Regions from separate parts of the Aquibium microcysteis genome, predicted to be linked through region 1. Evidence: predicted binding sites of a transcription regulator. Region 1 holds the regulator's gene; each other region holds the start of a gene.
The links. Region 1 encodes LexA, which represses DNA repair genes until DNA is damaged. Its sites were predicted from a motif close to TGTTCNNNNTGTGTTCNG; they were not measured.

Region 1 (4,586 bases):
GCGGCGGCGGAGGGCGGCATGGCAAGGCTGGCCGCGACCGCGGCGCTGATGGTGGCGCTGGGTGCGCTGGCCGGCAAGGCCGAGACCTGGCGCGCGAGCACGCCGATGCTGGGCGCCGAGATCCCCACCATGGTGACCGGACGCGTCGCCGCCATCGAGCGGCAGGCGAGCGGGCGGGTGCGGCTGACGATCGACGTGTCGGCCACGGCGCGGCCGACATTGCGCCATGCGCCTCGCCGCGTCCGGCTCTCGGCCCGCGCGATCCCCGCGACGCTCGTGCCCGGAGACGGCGTTTCCGGCTATGCCCGGCTGTTTCCCCCGTCGGGCCCCGCGCGTCCGCATGGCTACGACTTCGCCTTCGAAAGCTACATGGACGGGATCGGCGCGACCGGCTTCTTCCTGACCAACCCGGTGGAGACGGACCTCCCGGCGGCGGCGGGGTGGCGGCAGGAGCTGCTCGCCCGCGTCGGCCGCATGCGCGAGGCGATTTCGGCGCGCATCGTCGAGCGTGTCGGTGGGGCGGAAGGCGCCATCGCCGCGGCCCTGATCGCCGGGACGCGCGCCGGCATTCCCGAAGAGGTCAACGAGGACCTGCGCAAGACCGGTCTCGCGCATGTGCTGTCGATCTCCGGCCTGCACATGGCCCTGGTGGCGGGCACGGTGATGCTGACGCTGCGTTTCCTCTTCGCGCTGGCACCCGGTTTCGCATCGCGCCGGCCCGTCAAGAAATACGCCGCCGTCGCCGCGCTCCTGGCCGCGTCCTACTATCTCGTGATCTGCGGCGCGGCGGTGGCGGCGCAGCGATCCTTCATCATGATCGCGGTGATGCTGGTGGCGCTGCTGTTCGATCGCGCCGCGCTGACGATGCGCAACCTGGCGATCTCGGCGCTGATCGTCGTCGCCGTCGCCCCGCACGAGGTGGTGGGACCGAGTTTCCAGATGTCCTTCGCCGCGACGGGAGCCCTGATCGCCGCCTATGCCGCCTGGTCGGAGCGGCGCCTTCGCCACCCGCCGGGCGGCGGGCGGAACCACGACCGCGCGCTGCCGCGGGCCCTGCTCGGGAAGGGCCTCGCCTATGCCGGCGGCATCGCGGCGACCTCGCTGATCGCCGGGACGGCGACGGCGCTCTACGGCGTGTGGCACTTCCACCGGGCCTCGCCGCTCGGTCTCGTGGCGAACCTGCTCGCCATGCCCGTGGTGTCGCTCGTCGTCATGCCGTCGGCGGTGCTCGCCGGCGTGCTGATGCCGTTCGGGCTCGACGGGCCGGCGCTCGACCTGATGGGCTGGGGCATCGGCGTGATGCTGGCGGTCGCGCGCCGGCTGGCGGAGCTGACGCCGATCGACGCCGTCGGCGCCATCCCGGCGGCAGCAGTGCTGACGCTGACGGTGGCCCTCGTGCTGGCGACCGTGCTGACCACATGGCTGCGCCTGCTCGCCCTGCCGCTGCTCGTCGCCGGCCTCGCCATCATCGCGGGCCGCGACCTGCCGGATCTGTTCGTATCGGACGACGGCCGCCTGGTCGCCATGCGCATGGGCAACGGCGACCTCTCCGTCAGTCGGCCGCGACCGAGCGACTTCGTCACCGGGATATGGATGGATGCGGCCATGGCCGGCGCAGTCGTCCGGCCGGTGATGACTTCGGGCGGAGCCGAGCAGGCATCCGGCGTGCCGCAGCCGTTCTCGCCGCCGGAGCCCGACACGCCGTTCACCTGCACCGGCGGAGCCTGTGCTGCCCGCCATGCCAGCGGCGCGTTGGTCGTCTGGGTGAGCGAGGGGGTGTCGGCATCAGGGCATTGCGGTACCGCCGCCCTCATGGTGATCGAGGATGCGACGGTCGCTGCCCCCTGTCCCGCCGGCAGTTCCACGACCGTGCTCACGAGGCGCGATCTCGCCCGCCGCGGCAGTGCGGAAGGACGATTCACGGCGGCCGGCGAGGGGAGGGGAGCAAACGTCGCGCTCCGCCGCGCCATACGCGAACCCTTCAGACCCTGGCATGCGCACCGGAGCTTTTCGCGCGAGGCGCGCGGCATGCCGCCCTATGAGCCCGAAAGGCGGAAGCCGGACGAAAGCAGCGCAGGTGCTCCGGCCGGCAGGAGCCCGGACGCGCCGGCTCAGTAACGCCGGATGAGGCCGACCAGTTTGCCCTGGACGCTGACGCGGTCGGGTCCGAAGATCCGCGTCTCGTAGGCGGGGTTGGCCGCTTCGAGCGCAATCGACGCGCCCTTGCGGCGGAAGCGCTTCAGCGTCGCCTCTTCGCCGTCGACGAGCGCCACCACGATGTCCCCGGGCGTGGCACTGGAAGTATTGCGGATGATGACCGTATCGCCGTCGAGGATGCCGGCCTCGATCATCGAATCGCCCTTCACCTCCAGCGCGTAGTGGTCGCCGCCCGCCAGCATGTCCGGCGGCACCACGACCGAATGGGTCTGGTGCTGGATGGCGTCGATCGGAACGCCGGCGGCGATGCGGCCCATCACCGGGATCGAAACACCGTTCGCGTTGTCGTCGTTGCTGGCCGTGCGCGCGGGACTCGCTTCCGGCTTCCTGCCTAGTCCGCCCTCCACGACGCTGGGCGAGAACTTCCGCGGCGCGCCGAGGCCGGGCGCAATCGAATCGGGCAGCCGCAGCACTTCCAGCGCGCGGGCGCGGTTGGGCAGCCGCCGGATGAAACCGCGTTCCTCCAGCGCCGTGATCAGGCGGTGGATGCCCGACTTGGAGGCGAGATCGAGCGCCTCCTTCATCTCGTCGAAGGACGGCGGTATGCCCGTCTCCTTCAGACGCTCGTGGATATAGAGCAGCAGTTCGTGTTGCTTGCGGGTCAGCATGGGTCCACCCCCGGAAGGAATCGTGCGAAAAACAAAACCGGAACAAACCTATCTGTTCCAGTCTTGTTCCGCAATCGCTTTGTTCGGATCCGGTCACCGCGCATGCGCAGAAACCGGCCAGCGCCGCTTCCCGCTGCCACGCCCGCCTGACCGGCGCGATGGGCGAGCCGCGGCGCCGGGGATGGAAGCGCCGACGGCTGGGGACGAAGGTCGGTCAACCGCTGGTAAATTCTCCGCGTGCGTTGCATAGGTTGGCAGGCGGGGCGTGGCGTGGAAGTCGCAGGGGAATTCCGGTGTCGCCCGGCTCTTACGAGAGGGGCGTCTGTCGGGGCTCATGGAATTCTCACCGAGGCGGGCTGCCGAGCCGGTCGCATCTCATCTGAAGACGGCGAGCATTCGCTCGCGTGTCGCCGACTATGGAAGCGAGTTGCTGCTGCCATTGCTCGCGGTCATCGGGATCGTCATCACCATCCTGGGTGCCGCCTCGCTCGTCTCGCTGCATCCGGGGTCCGACCACGTCGTCGAGCGAGCGGTGCTCGAGGACCCGTCGGCGCGGCTGGGCGTCGAGGATGTGGTCGGGATGCAGTTCGCGCCGGTGAAGAAGCTCTTCTCGGAAGGCTTCACGCCGTCGGCTCACTGGTTCCGCCTGCGCGTGCGACCGCAGGCCGATGGCCGGCCGCTCGTCCTCTACATCAGGCCGACCTTTCTCGACAGGGTCACGCTGTTCGAGCCGGATTCCTCCGGAGCGGGCTGGCAGCGACGGGAAACCGGCGATCTTCTGCCTTTCCGGCAGCGCGAGGCCGCCACGGTGGCCCTGACCTTCGAGATCCGTCCGGCCGCGCCCGACACCGTCTACTTCCTGCGGCTGGAGACGACCAGTTCATCGCTCTTCGGGGTGGAGGCGATCGACTGGCGCGACGTACGCCAGGCCGAACTGGCCTCGGACGCCCTGCTCGTCCTCTTCCTGGCCATCGCGGCGTGCATCCTGTTCTGGTCGATCGGCGATTTCGTGCGCCGGCCGGCGCCGATCACCGTCCTCTTCATCGCTTCGCAACTCTGCTACATCGTCTCGATGCTGGCGGTGATGGGCTATATCGCCGCCCTGATGCCCGAAGCACCGGCCGGCCGGGTGAGCGGTCTGACCAGCGCCCTGGTCTGTCTGGCGCCTGCCCTCGGAGTGATGCTGCATCGCCAGGTCTTCCTGCTCTACGCCCCCGCAACGCTCGTCTCCACCGTCAGCTGGATGATGTTGGGCTGCTCGGCCGTCCTGATTGCGATTCTGATGGCGGGGCATGCGCAATTCGCGCTTCGGTTGAATTCCATGCTCCTCTTCGCCAGTTCCGCGTTCTATTTCGCGATGGCGGTCTGGCCATGGAGGGACGGGGTCCGGTCACCGCTGCTGCGCACGCTCTACGGGGTTCAGGCCGTCGCATTCGCCGTGACGGTGGTCCCGCTGCTGGGGATCGGCAATCTCGGCGAGTGGACCTACCATTATCCCTACATCCTCGTCCTGATGTACGGGGCGCAGATGTTCTTCCTGATCCAGCGCCGGGCGCGGGAGAGAGATGCACGCGCCGCCGAGAACCGTGCGCGGCTGGACCTGGTGACCCAGGCGCTGGACGCCGCGCGGCGGCAGCGCGACGTCCAGGACCGCTTCGCCGCCATGCTGGTGCACGAGATCCGCAATCCGCTCGCCGCCATCCAGCTCTCGATCGATCCCGCCCGCCTCGGTCCGGAGCGATACCGCGACATCCGCGCGGC
Region 2 (4,586 bases), 2.6 Mb from region 1:
GATCTTGATCGTGTCGAAATGCAGCTGCCGCAGCCGCCCGAGGCTCGACTGACCCGTGCCGAAATCGTCGAGCGCGGTGCGGATGCCGGCCGAGCGCAGGTCTTCGACGATCCGCTCGGCCGATGCCGGCTCGCACATCATGCCGGTTTCGGTGATCTCGATCTGCAGGCGGCCGGGCGGCAGTCCGGTCTCCGCCAGGATCGACAGGACGTGGTCGCTGGTGTTCTGGTCGACGAGTTGCGACGGCGAGAGGTTGAAGGACAGGTAGACCTCCTCCGGCCAGTCCGCCGCGGCAAGTGCCGCCTTGCGCAGCAGCACCTGCGAGAGCTGCCCGATGATCCCGCGCTCCTCGGCGATCGGGATGAACTCGCCCGGCGAGACGACGCCGAGGTCGCGGTCGGTCCAGCGTGCCAGCGCCTCGCAGCCGAGCACCCGCCGGGAGGAAAGGCAGACGATCGGCTGGAACCACGGCTCCACCTCGCCTGCCGCCACCGCGCGCCGCAGCGCCTGTTCGATCAGGGTGACGCGCCGCGCCTTGTCCTCGATCTCCTGTGAATAGACCACCACCCTGCCGCGGCCGGCCCGCTTGGCGTCGTAGAGCGCCGTCTCGGCCTTGCGGATCAGGTCCTCGGCCCCTTCGGCGGCGGTGAAGTACAGCGCGCAGCCGACCGAGGCCGAGAGGCGCGCGCTGCGCTCGCCGAGATCGTAGGGCGCCGACAGCACCTCGATCAGGATCCGCGCCTGCTCGCCCGCCGCCGCCTCGCTGAACGTCAGGGGCAGCAGGAAGCCGAACTCGTCGGCGCCCAGCCGCACGATGGTGCAGCGCGGATCGAGCGCTGCCCTGAGCCGCATCGCCGCCTGGCACAGGATCTCGTCGCCCGACGCCATCCCGAAGAGATCGTTCACCGGCTTGAAGCCGTCGAGGTCGACGATACCGACGACGAAGGGCGCCGGATCCGATGCGCGGTCGGCGATGAGCCGCCGGATCTTCGCCAGGAAGCGCCGGCTGTTGCCGAGACCCGTCAGCAGGTCCGTCAGCCCGGCCTCCGACGTCTCCTCCGGTCTTGCGATGCCAAGTGCTGCCGTTCTCATCCGATCAGGGGCCGTTCCGCGACTGGGGCGAAGGATGGACGAGAACCGTTTAGGAAGCGTGTAGCGCACCGGCCCGCGCGCTACCCTTTGGACCAGCGCCGCTTGCGCATTGGCATCCCCGCGGCATTTGTCTACATGGCAGACCCTGAAGCCCCTGTCGGAGGATGCTCCATGTCGCTCAGAATAGCCGTGCAGATGGACCATGTCGCAACCGTCTCGATCGCGGGCGACACCACCTTCGCCCTGTCGCTGGAAGCGCAGCGGCGCGGCCACGAGCTGTTCCACTACACGCCCGACAAGCTCTCGCTGCGCGACGGCAGGGCCTTCGCCTGGGCCGAACCGATGCAGGTGCGCGACGTCCGCGGCGACCACTACACGCTCGGCGAACAGGAGCGCCTCGACCTGACCGAGGTGGACGTGGTCCTGCTGCGCCAGGACCCGCCCTTCGACATGAACTACATCACCACCACCCACATCCTGGAGCGCATCCACCCCAGGACGCTGGTCGTCAACGACCCCGCCTGGGTGAGGAACAGCCCCGAAAAGATCTTCGTCACCGAGTTCCCCGACCTGATGCCGGAGACGCTGATCACGAAGGACCCGCGCGAGGTCGCCGCCTTCCGCAGGGAATTCGGCGACATCATCGTCAAGCCGCTCTACGGCAACGGCGGCGCCGGCATCTTCCATCTGGCCGAGGCGGACCGGAACCTCGCCTCGCTGCTGGAGATGTTCGGCCAGATGTTCCGCGAGCCCTACATCGTCCAGCGCTACCTGAAGGACGTGCGCAAGGGCGACAAGCGGATCATCCTGATCGACGGCGAGCCCGTGGGCGCCATCAACCGCGTGCCGTCGGAGACCGACTCCCGATCGAACATGCATGTCGGCGGCCGCGCCGAGGCGACCGAACTGACCAACCGCGAGCACGAGATCTGCGCCCGCATCGGGCCGGCGCTGCGCGAGCGCGGCTTCCTGCTCGTCGGCATCGACGTGATCGGCGGCTACCTGACGGAGATCAACGTGACGTCCCCCACCGGCGTGCGCGAGGTGCAGAAGTTCGGCGGCGCCGACATCGCGGCGCTGTTCTGGGACGCGGTGGAGACGAAGCGCTCGAGCTAGCGCCCGGAGCGTCTCCGGCCGGCATGGTCGCTGCCCGTCAGGCGGGTATCGACCGGAATGCGCGGATAGGCTGCAGAACGTTCTTGTAATGTTCCTTGATCCGTGCATGAATGGCGCATCGTCGGCGGGACGGCGATGCGAACGCTCCCGCCGCGGCCAGCGCGCGGGGATGGTCCGATGGTTTCACGTGTGAGCACGGTCGCCTTCCAGGGGATAGAGGCGGTGCCGGTGGACGTGCAGGTGATGATCGCGCCGGGCAAGGTCGGCATGCAGATCGTCGGACTCCCGGACAAGGCCGTCGCCGAGAGCCGGGAGCGCGTGCAGGCCGCGCTGCACGCATCGGGCCTGTCGCTGCCGGCCAAGAAGGTGACGGTGAACCTCGCCCCGGCCGACCTGCCGAAGGAAGGCAGCCATTACGACCTGCCGATCGCGCTCGGCCTGATGGCGGCGCTCGGGGCGGTGCCGGGCGACGCGCTGGCGGGCTTCGTCGTGCTCGGGGAACTGTCGCTCGACGGGACGACGACGCCCGTGGACGGCGCGCTGCCGGCGGCCATCGGCGCCAATGCCCTCGGCAAGGGGCTGATCTGCCCGCATGCCTCGGGTCCGGAAGCCGCCTGGGCGGGCGCTGAGGTGGAGATCCTCGCGCCGCGCAGCCTGATCGCCATCGCCAACCATTTCCGCGGCACGCAGGTGCTGTCGCGGCCGCAGGCGCAGATCCGCCCGCCGGCGTCGAACCTGCCCGATCTCGCCGACATCAAGGGCCAGGAGAGCGCCAAGCGGGCGCTGGAGGTTGCAGCGGCCGGCGGACACAACCTTCTGATGAGCGGACCGCCGGGCTCGGGAAAGTCGATGCTCGCGCAGCGCCTGCCGTCGATCCTGCCGCCGCTGTCGCCGCGCGAACTGCTCGAAGTGTCGATGATCGCCTCGATCGCCGGCGAACTGGCCGGCGGCAAGCTGTCCGACCGCCGTCCCTTCCGCGCGCCGCACCACTCCGCTTCGATCGCCGCGCTGGTGGGTGGCGGACTGCGGGTGAAGCCGGGCGAGGCCTCGCTCGCCCATCACGGCGTGCTGTTCCTCGACGAACTGCCCGAATTCGGCGCGCCGGTGCTCGATTCGCTGCGCCAGCCGCTCGAAACCGGCGAATGCGTGATCGCCAGGGCCAATGCGCGCGTCACCTACCCGGCGCGGGTCCAGCTCGTCGCGGCGATGAACCCGTGCCGCTGCGGCATGGCCGGCGAGCCCGGCCACCGCTGCGCGCGCGGCCCGCGCTGCCAGTCCGACTACCAGGCCCGCATTTCCGGCCCGCTGCTCGACCGCATCGACCTGCGGATCGAGGTGCCCTCGGTGTCGGCCGCCGACCTGATCCGCCCCGGCCGCGCCGAGACCAGCGCGGAAGTCGCCGCGCGCGTCGCCGCCGCACGGCGTATCCAGCGGGACCGCTTCGACGAGCGCGGCATGCCGGGGATCGGCACCAATGCCCAGTGCGGGCCGTCGCTGATCGAGGAGATCGCCGCGCCGGACGCGGCGGGCCTCGCCCTGCTCCGGGAAGCATCGGAGAAGATGGGCTTTTCGGCGCGGGCCTATCACCGCGTCCTCAAGGTGGCGCGCACGCTCGCCGATCTCGACGGCGTCGAGACCGTGGGACGCATCCATCTTGCGGAGGCCATTTCCTACCGCATGGGCGCGGACATGCAGGCGCGACAGGCGGCCTGACACGCCGCCGCGCGTCAGGCCGCCTGACGCGGGGCCGCTGCGACAGGCCGCCTGACGCGCCGCGGCTGCGACAGGCCGCCTGACGCGGGGCCGAGACGGCAATCCGACGCGCGGCGGCGATGAGCAGCATGGCGCGCGATCGCGGCCGTCAGGGGAATGTGCGCGCCACCGGGCGGGGATGCCCGCCGGTCGGTGGTGCAACCGCGCCGGCGCCTGGCGATGGGGTCGAGGCGGCGGGCTGCCCCGTTCGCATGACCGGCAGATGGGGCCTCGCTGCGGCGGCCCGGCCGGCTGTACGTGGGCCGGTGGCGCATGGGACGGGGCGCAGGCCGGCACCGACGCGCCGGAGTGCCGAGGGAAAGATCCGCCGCGCTTGCAGCGCGACGTTTCCCCGCCAGTCCGGGGTGTGGCTGCTCCGGTTCCTGGCTATGCGGCCGACGCGGCGGGCGGCGTGGTCCGCCTCGCCGCCAGACCGGCTTCGCTTCGGCGGTCCGGCCGGTTGTGCCGGTGGACGGGTCGTGCTGGGCCGGTGGCGCATGGGGCGGGCGCAGGCGGGCGCCGACGGCCTGGGTGTGCCGGGGGAGAGGTGCGCCGAGCGCGCGGAGCGGCGTTTCTCCGCCACTCCGCGATGTGACCGCTTCGGCTTCTGGCGATCAGCCGATGCG
Region 3 (4,586 bases), 2.2 Mb from region 1:
CGACGTGCCGATGTGCCTCGACGGGCGGCCGCTGGTGGCGCGCGGCATCGGCCACACGCTGGAGCCGCTCGCCGCATGGCCGGCCTTCGACGTGGTGCTGGTCAACCCGGGCGTGGCCGTGGCGACGCCGGCCGTGTTCGGGGCACTCGCGCGGCGCGACAACCCGCCGCTGCCGCCCCTGCCCCGCACGCCGGACCATGCCGCCGCGCTTGCCTTCCTCGCGGCCGCGCGCAACGATCTGGAAGCGCCGGCGCTTGCGCTGGCGCCGCAGATCGGCGACGCGCTGGACGCGCTGCGGGCGGCCGGCGCCGGCTTCGCGCGGATGTCGGGCTCTGGCGCGACGTGCTTCGGGATCTTCGACGGCGCCGAGGCGGCGCAGGCCGCGGCGGCGCGCATCCGGGCGGACCGGCCGGGCTGGTTCGTCGAAGCCACGCGAACGAATGGAGCAGGAGCATGAGCCTGGAACGCCTGGACGAAAGCCGACCCTTCATTCCCGTGGGGATCGCGGTGCTGACGGTCTCGGACACCCGCTCGCTCGACGAGGACAAGTCCGGGCGGACGCTGGCGGAGCGGATCGCGCAGGCCGGGCACCGGCTGGCGCACCGCGCGATCGTGACCGACGACGTGGAGAAGATCCGCGGCGCGGTGCTGGGCTGGTGCAACGATCCGGCCGTCGACGTGGTGATCACCACCGGCGGGACCGGATTCACCGGGCGGGACGTGACGCCGGACGCGCTGGAGCCGCTGTTCGAGAAGCGGATGGACGGCTTCTCGTCCGTGTTCCACCGCATCTCCTTCGACAAGATCGGCACCTCGACGATCCAGAGCCGGGCAACCGCCGGGCTGATCGCGCAGACCTTCGTCTTCGTGCTGCCGGGGTCGCCCGGCGCCTGCCGCGACGCATGGGACGGGATCCTCAAGGCCCAGCTCGACTACCGCCACATGCCGTGCAACTTCGTGGAGATCATGCCGCGGCTGGACGAGCACCTGCGGCGCGGCGGGATCGTGGTCTGACAGGATGGGAAAGAACGCCCGTTTCCGCACAGATTGAGCCAACGATCACAAGGATACCAGCGGGCGTTCTTTCGCATCCTCGAATGATTCACTCGCTCTGAGAGGTCCCCGCGGGGCCTTGCCGGCTCACGCCGTCTCGCGGCGCGCCGGCATGATCTCGGCGCCGATGCGGCGGCTGGAGAGGCGTCTGGCCAGGGCCTCCGCGCCGTCCCCCGGCTTCAGCCTCGCCAGGGCCTGGCGCTTGGAGACGAGCAGGCCTTCCGACAGCGGGCGGCTGCGCGTCATCAGCCGGGCGAGAAAGCCACGGTCGGGCGTGCGGGCGCGCAGGAAGCGGGCGGGCGTGGTGGCGTGGCCGACATGGGCGAACACCGCCTCGACCCAGCCGTCGGCCAGCCGGGCACCCGGCTCGACGAACAGGAGCCAGTCGCCCCTGGCGCGGCGCACGCCGCCGATGAGGTCACCCGACGGCACGATGATGCAGCCGGCATGGTCGGCGACCGCCGCAGTCTGATCGGTCGAGCCGCGGTCGTGGACGAGAACCTCGCGGACGACGCCTTCGACCGCACCCGACACGAGGGACGCGAGCGTCCGGGCGAGGGCCTCCTGGTGGTTGCGGGTCTCGATCATCACCGACAGCATGGATACGGCATAATCCAAACGCCGGCCAAACGCCAGTGTTGCAGCGCAGCATGCTTATGTTCTTGCTTTGTTCCGATGCCTGCTCTAGGAATAGTTTCATCAGAGCGGCGATTCTCCCTCGCCGTACGGAGCATGAGACATGGAACAGATCGCACGCGCGGACATTGCCGCCTTCACAAGCGGAGATTCCGGTTTGGCCAATGCGATGATCGAGCAGAGCGGCGTGCGGATCGGCGAAAGGCGCCGGCGCGGCCGGGCGGCCGGCATCAATCCGTCGGGTCGGTTCGAGGCGCTGCGGCGCGACGTCTTCGACGACGGCTGGGACACGATCGAGGACCTGCCGCCGTTCAAGACCGAGGTGCAGACCGAGAAGCCGCGGACGATCATCACCCGCAACGAATCGCCCGACATCTCCTTCGACCGCTCGATCAACCCCTATCGCGGCTGCGAGCACGGCTGCGTCTACTGCTTCGCGCGGCCGACGCATGGCTACATGGGGCTTTCGGCGGGGATCGACTTCGAGTCCAAGCTGTTCGCCAAGCCGGACGCGGCGAAGCTGCTCGAGCGGGAACTCGGCAAGGACGGCTACCAGCCGAAGACCATCGCCATCGGCACCAACACCGATCCCTACCAGCCGATCGAGAAGCGCTACGGCATCATGCGGCAGATCCTGGAGGTGCTGGAGGCGCACGACCATCCGGTCGGCATCGTGACCAAGTCGGCGCTGGTGACGCGCGACATCGACATCCTGTCCCGCATGGCGGAGAAGGGGCTGGCCAAGGTGGCGCTGTCGGTGACGACGCTCGACCGGCGGCTGGCGCGGGCCATGGAGCCGCGCGCCGCCACGCCGACGCGGCGGCTGGAGACGATGAAGGCGCTGTCGGAAGCCGGCATCCCGGTCTCGGTGATGGTGGCGCCGGTGATCCCCGGCCTCACCGACCACGAGGTGGAGCGCATCCTCGATTCGGCGCAGTCGGTCGGCGCGCGCGAGGCGGGTTACATCATCCTGCGGCTGCCGCTGGAGGTGAGCCCGATCTTCAAGGACTGGCTCTTGCGGCACTATCCCGACAGCTACCGCCACGTTCTGTCGCTGGTGCGCTCGATGCGCGACGGCAAGGACTACGACTCGACCTGGGGTGCGCGCATGAAGGGCGCTGGTCCCTATGCCTGGCAGATCGGGCGGCGGTTCCAGATCGCCGCGCGCCGCCTCGGGCTGAACCAGAACAAGCGCGTGCTGCGGACCGACCTGTTCAAGCCGCCGGCCCGCGCCGGCGAGCAGCTTTCGCTGCTCTGACGCCCGTCCCACGTCGACCGCCTCCCCTTCCGTCCGGCCGCTTCGTCCCGGCTGGACGGCGCCCGCCCGGTTCGCCCCGACCGGGCGGGCCTTGCGGAGGGCCGGACGCTCTGCGACCATCGCCGCACCATGAGTCGCCTTCCCTCCGGTCCTCCGCTCCTGTTCGACATGCCGCTGGCGCCCGATTTCTCGATCGAGACGCGGCTGATGGCGCGCGGCGCCGGCCCGGTCTGCGGCCTCGACGAGGCCGGCCGCGGACCGCTCGCGGGGCCGGTCGTGGCGGCGGCGGTGATCCTCGACCCGCGCCGCATCCCGCCGGGACTGGACGATTCGAAGCGGCTGAAGGCCGCCGATCGCGAGCGGCTCTGCGCGGAGATCCTGCGCACGGCAAGCGCCGTCTCGGTCGCGTCGGTGGCGGCCGACGGCATCGACACGGTCAACATCCTGCGCGCGAGCCTCGAGGCGATGCGGCGGGCAGCCACCCTGCTGTGCGTGTCGCCCGGTCACGCGCTGGTCGACGGGCGCGACGTGCCGCCGGGCCTGCCCTGCGACGCGCAGGCGCTGGTGAAGGGCGACCAGCGGTCGCAGTCGATCGCCGCCGCCTCGATCGTCGCCAAGGTCACGCGCGACCGCATGATGACGCGCTGCGCGGCCGTGCACACGGCCTACGGCTTCGATCTGCACATGGGCTACGCCACCGCGCGGCACCGCTCCGCGATCGTCGAAGCGGGCGCGGTCATGCGCATCCACCGCATGAGCTTCGCGCCGCTGAAGAGCGGGGCGGTCGAGGCGGACGTGGAAGAGGGCCTGCTGGTGGCGCAGGCCGGCTGAGCCGGCCATGGAGGCCGACCGGGCGGCGCCACGTCGCGTTCCGGGATGACGACGGGGAGCGGCGGCCGGGTTCGGCGGACGTCGCCCCAGTCCCGTGTCACCGAACCCGCCGGACCCGCAAGGGGGTAAAGTCCTTCAAGACACGCCGTCGTCCGGCTCCGGATGGCGCTTCGGGATGAGGCCGGCCGGAAGGACTGCATCCCGGCCGCTCCCCCGCGCCGCGTCATTGCGAACCGGATAGCGAGCGCCGACGGCCGGAACCGCCTCCCTTGCGTGGCGTCCGCGCCGGGGACCCGACGCCATCGCCGGCGCCGAAATGGTTAGGCATGGGGCAGGGAGCCGGGCTCAGGCGCAGCGCGGACTGAGCCGTGCGGCGCCGCATCCTCGGCGTCATCCCGGAAGGGCGTTCGAGCGCAGCGCTGGACGGCGTATCCGGGCCCCATTCCTCGACGGTGTCCGTCGGCTGGGGCGGCGGCAAAGGCGATCTGTCCTCCACCCCACGAAGTGGGGGCGGAGGTGGCGTCGCGAAGCGACGACGGAGGGGGGGGCGCCGGCGGGCGGCGGCGCGGGCCTCGTCGTGGACCGGATCGCGGGCATGGACGGCGAGGCATGGATCCCGGATACGGCGTCCTTCGCTGCGCTCGGACGTCGTTCCGGGATGACGAAGGCGGGGGTGCCGGCTTCCAGCCCCTCGTCCTCGGCGTCCGTCCCGATGCGAACGGTCCGCGTGACGCGTCGTTGCGGGGCTGCGCAGCGGGACCCGGAATGACGCCGATGAGGGAGCCCGTGCGGGGGCTTCGAGGCCGGC

Region 2: the regulator LexA is predicted to act here: its motif matches at 2,287-2,304, upstream of IAI54_RS24425 (YifB family Mg chelatase-like AAA ATPase).
Region 3: the regulator LexA is predicted to act here: its motif matches at 1,711-1,728, upstream of IAI54_RS26025 (PA0069 family radical SAM protein).

The regions. Positions count from the first base shown of each region.
Region 1 covers NZ_CP061080.1:1,647,929-1,652,514, reverse strand. Annotated here, with positions in the region: gene IAI54_RS07530 (ComEC/Rec2 family competence protein) at 1-2,118, shown strand, start outside; gene lexA (transcriptional repressor LexA) at 2,112-2,825, opposite strand; gene IAI54_RS07520 (sensor histidine kinase) at 3,253-4,586, shown strand, end outside.
Region 2 covers NZ_CP061080.1:5,183,995-5,188,580, forward strand. Annotated here, with positions in the region: gene IAI54_RS24415 (putative bifunctional diguanylate cyclase/phosphodiesterase) at 1-1,092, opposite strand, end outside; gene gshB (glutathione synthase) at 1,264-2,208, shown strand; gene IAI54_RS24425 (YifB family Mg chelatase-like AAA ATPase) at 2,386-3,921, shown strand.
Region 3 covers NZ_CP061080.1:5,527,555-5,532,140, reverse strand. Annotated here, with positions in the region: gene IAI54_RS26040 (4-(cytidine 5'-diphospho)-2-C-methyl-D-erythritol kinase) at 1-457, shown strand, start outside; gene moaB (molybdenum cofactor biosynthesis protein B) at 454-1,014, shown strand; gene IAI54_RS26030 (glycosyltransferase) at 1,141-1,653, opposite strand; gene IAI54_RS26025 (PA0069 family radical SAM protein) at 1,793-2,947, shown strand; gene IAI54_RS26020 (ribonuclease HII) at 3,077-3,778, shown strand.